DNA from 2 places in the Paraburkholderia sp. EG304 genome. Region 2 is predicted to be linked to the other one. Evidence: predicted binding sites of a transcription regulator. Region 2 holds the regulator's gene; the other holds the start of a gene.

Region 1 (4,210 bases), on a different contig from region 2:
ACTGCCTTTCGTGCATGGCTCGCAGGGCTGCGTGGCCTATTACCGTTCGCACTTTTCGCGACATTTTAAAGAGCCGACGTCGTGCGTCAGTTCGTCCATGACAGAGGATGCGGCCGTGTTCGGTGGTCTGAACAACATGATCGACGGTCTCGCGAATGCATACAATCTCTACAAGCCCGACATGATCGCCGTATCCACGACCTGCATGGCGGAGGTGATTGGCGACGACCTCGACGCGTTCATCAAGAATAGCAAGCAGAAGGGCAGCGTGCCACAAGATTACGACGTGCCGTTCGCGCATACGCCCGCGTTTGTCGGCAGCCACGTGACCGGCTACGACAATGCGCTCCTGGGCATCCTGAAGTACTTTTGGGACGGCAAGGCGGGCACTACTGCACCACTTTTGCGAGTTCCTGACGAGAGCGTGAACTTTATCGGAGGGTTCGACGGCTTCGTGGTCGGAAACATGAAGGAGATTCGGCGTATCTTCGATTTATTTGGCGTAAGCGTGAATATTATTTGCGATCCATCGGGAACTTGGAACACGCCGACTGATGGCGAATTTCGGATGTACGAGGGCGGGACTACGAAAGAGGAGGTCGAACGTGCGCTGAACGCCAAGGCAACGTTCGTCTTTCAGGAGTATTGCTGTGAAAAGACCAGCAAGTTCCTCGCCGATCATGGCCACGAAGTCGTGTCACTGAATGCGCCTGTCGGCGTTTCAGGTACAGATCATTTCCTCATGGAGATTTCGCGCGTGACGGGAAGACCAATCCCGGCTGAACTTGAAAGGGAGCGTGGGCAACTAGTTGATGCGATGGCAGACAGTCAGGCGAGTCTGCACGGCAAGCGGTATGCGCTCTATGGCGATCCAGATCAGATGCTCGGTTACACGAACTTCCTGCTTGAGTTGGGCGCGGAGCCGGTGCACGTGCTCTCGACGAACGGTAACGAGGGGTGGGCGGAAAAGGTTAGGGCATTGCTGGACGCGTCGCCATATGGTGAAGGATGCAAGGTCTATCCAAAGCGCGATCTATGGCACTTGCGCTCGCTGCTATTTACGGAACCAGTGGATTTCCTGATCGGCAATACACACGGAAAGTACTTGGAGCGCGACACTGGTACGCCGCTCGTCCGACTCGTGTTTCCGATTTTCGACCGCCACCATTACCACCGCTATCCGACGTGGGGGTATGCGGGGGCATTACGCGTTCTGTTAGCGCTGCTGGATGAATTCTTCGAGACACTCGATGCAAGCACGATTGACATCTCGAAGACCGATTACAGCTATGACATCATCCGGTGAGGGGTGGACCCGTTCGGGGCTGGGCTCAGTGTCGAGTGCTAAAAGGGGGGGCAGTTCAACCCGCCGGAAAGCATGGATATTGGGTCTCCCTAATTGCTCGACGTCGCTGGCTTCGGCTGCGTTGCTGTTCCAATAGCATCCTCAAGACCGAAGCGCGAAGGCAAGAATCGACATTAGGAGCGGCGCGACGATTGCGCCGGACCTTTCGCGAAGCGTCGGCGGTTAGTCGACCAGAAGATGACGATCGACTCCTCCGCGCTGCATTTTGCCATTCATAGCGCTACTTAGAGGCGCTAACAAAATGAGTCCTTCAGCCTTCGCCAAGAGATGATGCAGCAGGGGAGTTTGATGAAGGCTTGGTGGATGAAGGCAAGGCGTTCGAAGCGGATGCGCAGTCGCCGGAAGTTGTGAAGCCACGAAATGGTTCGCTCGACGACCCAGCGGGTTTTGCCAAGGCCGCTGCCATGAGGGTGGCCACGTCGGGCGATTTCGGTAGCGATGCCGGCTGCGTGCAGCGGACGGCGGTATTTGTCGTGATCGTAGCCCCGATCGCCCTGAACGATGCGGGGCTTCGAAAGCGGCCGGCCGCGCTTGCCGGCAATGGGTGGGATCGCATCAACCAGCGTGTGAAGCTGGGTGAGATCGTGACGGTTGGCGCCGGTGAGGATTGCCGCGAGCGGGATGCTTTGAACCAGGTTGCGCGCGGACGGTGGGATTCGGTCCCGTTTTTGACCTGCACCCACCGCGCGGATCGAGGAGGAGTCGACGACGACACGGGACCAGTCAATCCGGTCGGACTCGCGTAGCTTCGCGGGCACCACTTCGTGTAGCCGGTCCCAGACGCCGGCAGCCTGCCAGTCTCGTAGACGGCGCCAGCAACTCATGCCACTGCCGCAGCCCATCTCGCGGGGCAGCAGGTCCCAGCGCAGGCCCGTCTGCAAGATGAACAGGATGCCGGTAAGCATGGCCCGGTCATCCAGTGGTTTGCGTCCGGGATACCGTGAGCGGCGAGGTTTGGGTGGGGGCATCAAGGGTTCAATGAGTGCCCACAACGCATCAACGAGTAGTTTGGCCATGGCCTCCTCGTCACCGAAACAATGACGAGGTTAACAGCAATCGTTGGAAGTTAACAGATCAAAGCAATCATATTGTTAAGGCTTCTTAGTGCTACGGAGAGCCACACGGCATATCGCAATCCCACGATCGGTTGCAAAACATTTCGGGACGCATTGCGCAATTCGGAGCGCGGACGGAGAAGTGCAAGAACTCATATGGCCTGCGACGCGGTAACGCACACAAGCACTGCGTAAAACATCAGTTGATTGCGATCAACGCTATCGGCCACGAATTCGGACACAGTGTAGAAGGTTAATGGCTAAAGGTAATGACAATGATAAAGCAACTCCGTAATGTGGCTGCTGCACTACTCCTTATGTCACCATTTGTACCGCACGCAGCTAACGCCGCCGACAGTGAAGTCGTCGGAAACTACGCAGGTGATTGGTTGGTACGCCTCCGCGCGATAAGCATTGAACCGCAAGTTCGCAGCACTGACACGCTTTCCGCGCTCGATGTCGGCGTAAGCAACGCGCTGGTGCCAGAGGTCGATTTCACTTATATGGTACGGGACAGCATCGGCGTGGAGTTGATTCTTGGTACCTCACGTCATCACCTGACGTCGAATCTCGGCGACCTTGGTGGCGTTAACGTGCTGCCACCGACATTGTTATTGCAATATCATTTTAATCATGCGGGACGCGTTCGACCGTACGTTGGTGCCGGACTCAACTACACGCTCTTTTATAACAACGGATTGCATGCGGGAGGTGTACCCGTCTCTATAAAGAATCACAGCTTTGGTCCTGCGCTGCAGGTCGGGATTGACGTGCAGGCATCAAAGAGTCTATTCGTTAACGCCGACATCAAGAAGATATGGATGAAGACTGACGCATCGCTTAGCGGCTCGACAATTGGCGCCTTGCATCTCGATCCGCTGGTCATTGGTATTGGCGTCGGGGTGAAGTTCTAGACGTTGCGAATCTCAAGCGACAGACGGTTCAGTGAACGGCTGGCTTCGCTCCTTGTACAGTGGTTAACTTGGGAGAAGATGGGCATGACAGAGAGGAAAGCTTTTAAGGAGTGGTTAATCCCTATCGGTGGTTGGCTGTTCGTTTCTCTTGCTGGGTGTAGCCCCAAGTTTCTCGTCCTGAGTCCCAAGGGTAGCGTAGGCGCGGCGGAGAGATCACTCATCGCCTCGGCCACATGGGCCATGCTGCTGATCGTAGTTCCCGTTATTATCCTCACGCTTACCTTCGCGTGGCGCTACCGCGCGTCGAACCGCAGCGCACGCTACGTCCCGACCTGGGTTCACTCAACGGCGATTGAAGTGGTGGTCTGGGCCATACCCGCTGCCATCATTCTATTCCTCGCCATCCTTACGTGGCGTACCACGCATGAGCTCGACCCTTATAAACCACTGGAATCGGACGTGAAGCCCATCAACGTCGAAGTCGTCGCGGTCGACTGGAGATGGCTCTTTATCTATCCTGACCTCGGCATCGCTACAGTGAACGAATTGGCGGTGCCTGTCAGCACGCCGGTCAATTTTCGCATCACGTCGGACTCGGTGATGAACTCTTTCTTCATCCCGCAACTTGGCACTCAAGTCTACGCGATGGCCGGCATGCAAACGCGGTTACACCTGATCGCCGACGAAGCGGGCGACTTCACGGGCTTCTCGTCGAATTACAGCGGCAAAGGCTTCTCCGATATGAAGTTCCGTACGGTGGCTACGAGCCAGCGGGGCTTCGATGCGTGGGTGGAGACGGTAAAAGCTTCATCGACCCAGCTTACGATGGATCGGTACGCAACGGTCACGCAGCCGCACGCAAACGCGCCCGTGCA
Region 2 (4,210 bases):
GCGAATCGATGTATTGCGGCGCGGTGCGGCGATGCTCGAACAGAGCCGGCGCGCGGCGGAAACCGCGTTGCTCGAGTTCAACGACGATTCCGGCGATGCGTCGACCGCGATTCTCGACGAAGCGCAACGCTGGCACGCGGACCTGATCGTGATGGGTTCGCACGGCATGCGCGGCATGCCGCATCCATTGCCGGGACACGTGACGTCGCGCACGCTGCGTGACGCGGCTTGTCCCGTGCTCGTGTGTCCGCGCGATGCGCCGTCGTTGCGGGCGGATGCGGTGCTGCGTGGCCAGTGGCGGGAGCCGCATCCGGGCAGTGCGGGCGGGCCTTTTTATCTGTAGCAGGGGCGCGCCACGCGCGTTGACAAATCCAACCTCAGTGGAGAATCGGCATGTACCAACATATCCTCGTCGCGCTAGACGGCAGCACTTTCTCGAAACGCGCGCTGAAAGAAGCGGTGAATCTCGCCGCGTTGACGAAGGCCGTCGTGCATCCGGTTTATGTAGTCGACAAGACGCCGATCTTTTCCTATGCCGGCTATTACGACCCGCTCGCGCTAGTCGAAGCATTGCGCCAGGACGGCCACTCGGTGCTCGAGGAGGCCGAGCAGGCCTGCGCCGCCGCCGATGTGCGTTGCCGGCCCGCGATGATCGAGTCGGAGAGCCTGTCCGACGACGTCGCCACGATCGTGTTGCGCCACGGCGAGCAGGTCCACGCTGATCTGCTCGTGCTCGGCACGCATGGGCGGCGCGGCGTGCGGCGCCTCGTGATCGGCAGCGTGGCGGAGCGGGTGCTGCGTTTCTCGACCTGTCCGGTGTTGCTGATGCGCGAGCAGATCGGCGAGGAAGCGCCCGAGGAGTAATCCCCGGTAGCGGCGCGCGGCGGCGTGTGAGCACTACACGAGCGCGTCGGCTGGTAGCTGGATCGAGATCCTGAAACCGTGGCCGGGCGAGCTGGTGAACGACACGTTGCCGCGCAACTGCCGCACCCGTTCGCGGATGCCAAGCAGCCCGAATGAAGTTGTTCCCTGCGACTGATCCAGCGCGACACCCACGCCGTCATCGTCGATATCGAGCGATACGGTCGGGCCCGCGCAGATCATGTCGATGCGTACGCGCCTCGCCTTGGCGTGCCGCGCGACGTTCGTCAACGCCTCCTGAACGATGCGAAACAGCGCCGTTGCCGCGAATTCGCCGCATACCGGCTCGGCCGGTTCGAGATGCACGCTCGAGCGCACGTTGTAGCGTTTCGTGAAGTCTTCGGCCAACCAGTCGAGCGCGGCGGCGAGTCCGAGGTCGTCGAGCAGCGGAGGGCGCAGATCGGCGGCGATGCGCCGCAGCGAAGCGGCCATCCAGTCGATCTGCTTTTGCAGCTCATGCGTTTGCGCCGCAAGCGGCTCGGTGTCGGCTTGCTGATTCAGCTTCGCTTCGAGCAGCGCGACGCTCATTTTCAGCGCCGTCAGCCGTTGGCCGAGATCGTCGTGCAGTTCGCGTGCAATACGTTTCTGCTCGTTTTCACGGGCGATCTGCGTGTGCGTGGATACCTGACTCGCGCGTTCGAGTTCCGCGAGACGCATACGCTCGGTCAGATCGCGGGTGACCTTGGCAAAGCCGAGCAGCGCGCCCGACGCATCGTGCACGGCGGAAACGACCACGTTGGCCCAGAAACGCGAACCGTCGCGACGCACACGCCACCCTTCGTCCTCGGCGCGGCCGACGGTTGCGGCGGTTTCCAGTTCGCGAGCGGGCTTGCCGGCCGCGATGTCTTCCGGGGTATAGAACTTCGAGAAATGCTGGCCGACGATTTCTTCGGGCGTGTAGCCCTTGATGCGCTGTGCGCCGGGATTCCAGCTGGTTACGCGGCCGGCGGGGTCGAGCATGAAGATCGCGTAGTCCTGTACCGCTTCGACCAACATGAAATAGCGATCCTCGACGGACACGTCCGACCCGGACGCAACACTGGTGAAGCAGGAAGACTCGCCGCTCGATAGACCCATCGCTCCTCCGGGCGGCCACGCAAGGTCGCGTACCGCAACGCACTGAGTTATATCAGTTCAGGAGCGCCGGTTCCACCCGGCATGTCCCGCGAACGAACGTGAGGCGAGCGCCGCGCCGACGCTCAAACCCGAGCCAGTCGTTCCGGGTCTTCGATGCGGATCGTTTTGCCGTTCGCCTTGACGAGGCGTTCGCGCTGGAACTTCGAGAACATCCGGCTCACCGTTTCGAGCTTCATGCCCAGAAAGCAGCCGATTTCCTCGCGCGTCATGCGCAGATGAAACTCCGCGGCCGAAAAGCCGCGCGCCTTGAAGCGCTTCGACAGATTCAGCAGGAACGTCGCGACGCGCTGCTCGGCGGTCATCGTCCCGAGCAGCATCATCTGGCTCGATTCGCGCACGATCTCGCCGCTCATCATCTGATAGATGTGATGCTGCATCGGTTTGATCTCGCGACAGATCGCCTCTAGCTGCGCGAACGGAATGATGCACACGACGCTATCTTCGAGCGCGATCGCATCGCAATTCTGCTTGCCCTCGCCGATGCCGTCGAGGCCAAGCGAGTCGCCCGCAATCTGGAAGCCGGTCACATGCTCGCGGCCGTCGCGATGCATGACCACGGTTTTGAATGAGCCGGCGCGTATCGCGTAGATGCTTTGAAACTCGTCGCCCGCGCGATACAGCGCGTCGCCGCGTTTGATCGAGCGCGTCGAGCAGATCAACGCGTCGAGCCGGCTCAGTTCGTCCGGCGTCAGCTCGGGCGGCATGCAGATCGCGCGCATCGCGCAGGTGGAGCAGCGCGTGACGGCGTGGCGTGCCGCCGCGGTGCTGGGCGCGACGTGGATCGGTACGACGTGCGAGGTGCGAGGCGCGTCGTGGCGGGGTTCACGGACTGCGGCAACTTGCATGATCGGCTCCTGGCGGTCAGACCCGATGCGCACGGCGCGCATAGGCAATCGCTTCGATGGCGCGGCAGGCGAGCTCGAACTCCGAGGTCTTGTCGAAGAAGAAGTCGGCGCCCGCCGCTTCGCACGCGCGGCGAAACGCCGTCGCGTCATGATTGGTCAGCACGATGCTGACGATGGACGGCCGCGCCCGCGACAGCGCAGCGAGCAGCAGCAGGTCGGTCTTGCCCGAGAAACACGGGTCCAGCACCGCGACATCGGCGCGACTCGCGACGATGTCGTCGAACGCGTGCTCGACGCCCGCGGACTCGCCGGCGATTTCGATGCCGGGAATCAGCGCGATCAGGCAAGCAAGCCGGCGCCGGACCTCGGTCGCATCGTCGACGAGAAAAACTCTCGATAAGGTGGCTGACGGGGGGCTGTCCATACCGACCAGTATTGGCGACCTAACCTTGGAAATATATCGGCGGCGCTTTAAGCGGTGCTAGGAGTTCAGGCAGTGGTTGTAGGAATATTCCTAGTGGCTTGCTGGCGATGCCGTCCAGCGGCGGCGACGCCGAGCGGCGGCCCGTTGACCTGCGTCAAGCCGCGTGGCGGCGCGCGCTTCACACTGTCGGTGCAAACGCGCGACGGCGCCACTTCGGGTCATGCCAGCGCTTTCACAGGGAGTCCGACATGTATGCACGAATTCTGGTTGCACTCGACGACAGTCCCAGCGCGCAGCGCGCCTTCGCCGAGGCGCTGAAGCTCGCGAAGCTGACGGGCGCCACGCTCGAAGCCTGCTGCGTGGTGGGGCACGGCAAGTGGTCGAACAATGCCGACGTGGCTTTCGAGCCGGAGCCGGCGAGCGCGGCGCAAGATTTCGCCAGCCGCGCGCTCGATGGGCCGCGCGAGCTGTTGCGCGAGGCGCAGGTGCCGGGCGGCGTGCGGGTGATCGACGCTTACGCTGAAAACGTGTCGGCGGTACTCGCGCGCGTCGCCGACGAAATCCAGGCCGATCTGATCGTGATGGGCACGCATGGCCGCCATGGCGTGCAGCGCTTTCTGCTCGGCAGCGTCGCGGAGTCGCTGGTACGGGCGACCGACATACCGGTGCTGATCGTGCGGCATGACGAACAAGGCCACCCGCGGCCCTGAAGCGCCGCGCCGCGCAGCAGCCAGTTTCTAGCGGCTCAGGTGAGTCCGCTCAGGTGAGTCCGCTGTCGGCGCTCGCGGGGCTGACTAACCGCGCGTCGCGCTGCTCGCCTGGGCGGGAATCATTAGCACCGGGCAACAGGCGCGGCGCAGCACGCGCTCGGCGACGCTGCCGA

Evidence for each region. The regulator FNR, encoded in region 2, switches genes on or off when oxygen is low (the NO sensors DNR and NnrR bind a similar motif). The targets are predictions, from matches to a motif close to TTGATNNNNATCAA.
Region 1: the regulator FNR is predicted to act here: its motif matches at 2,625-2,638, upstream of ACLFKU_RS31425 (OmpW/AlkL family protein).

What each region holds. Positions count from the first base shown of each region.
Region 1 is NZ_JBKGUA010000037.1:56,410-60,619, forward strand. Features, by position in the region: gene nifK (nitrogenase molybdenum-iron protein subunit beta) at 1-1,306, shown strand, start outside; gene ACLFKU_RS31420 (IS5 family transposase) at 1,600-2,382, opposite strand; gene ACLFKU_RS31425 (OmpW/AlkL family protein) at 2,691-3,335, shown strand; gene cyoA (ubiquinol oxidase subunit II) at 3,420-4,210, shown strand, end outside.
Region 2 is NZ_JBKGUA010000069.1:11,880-16,089, reverse strand. Features, by position in the region: gene ACLFKU_RS38235 (universal stress protein) at 1-343, shown strand, start outside; gene ACLFKU_RS38230 (universal stress protein) at 394-864, shown strand; gene ACLFKU_RS38225 (PAS domain S-box protein) at 898-1,998, opposite strand; gene fnr (fumarate/nitrate reduction transcriptional regulator Fnr) at 2,121-2,903, opposite strand; gene ACLFKU_RS38215 (response regulator) at 2,920-3,327, opposite strand; gene ACLFKU_RS38210 (universal stress protein) at 3,576-4,037, shown strand; gene ACLFKU_RS38205 (universal stress protein) at 4,122-4,210, opposite strand, start outside.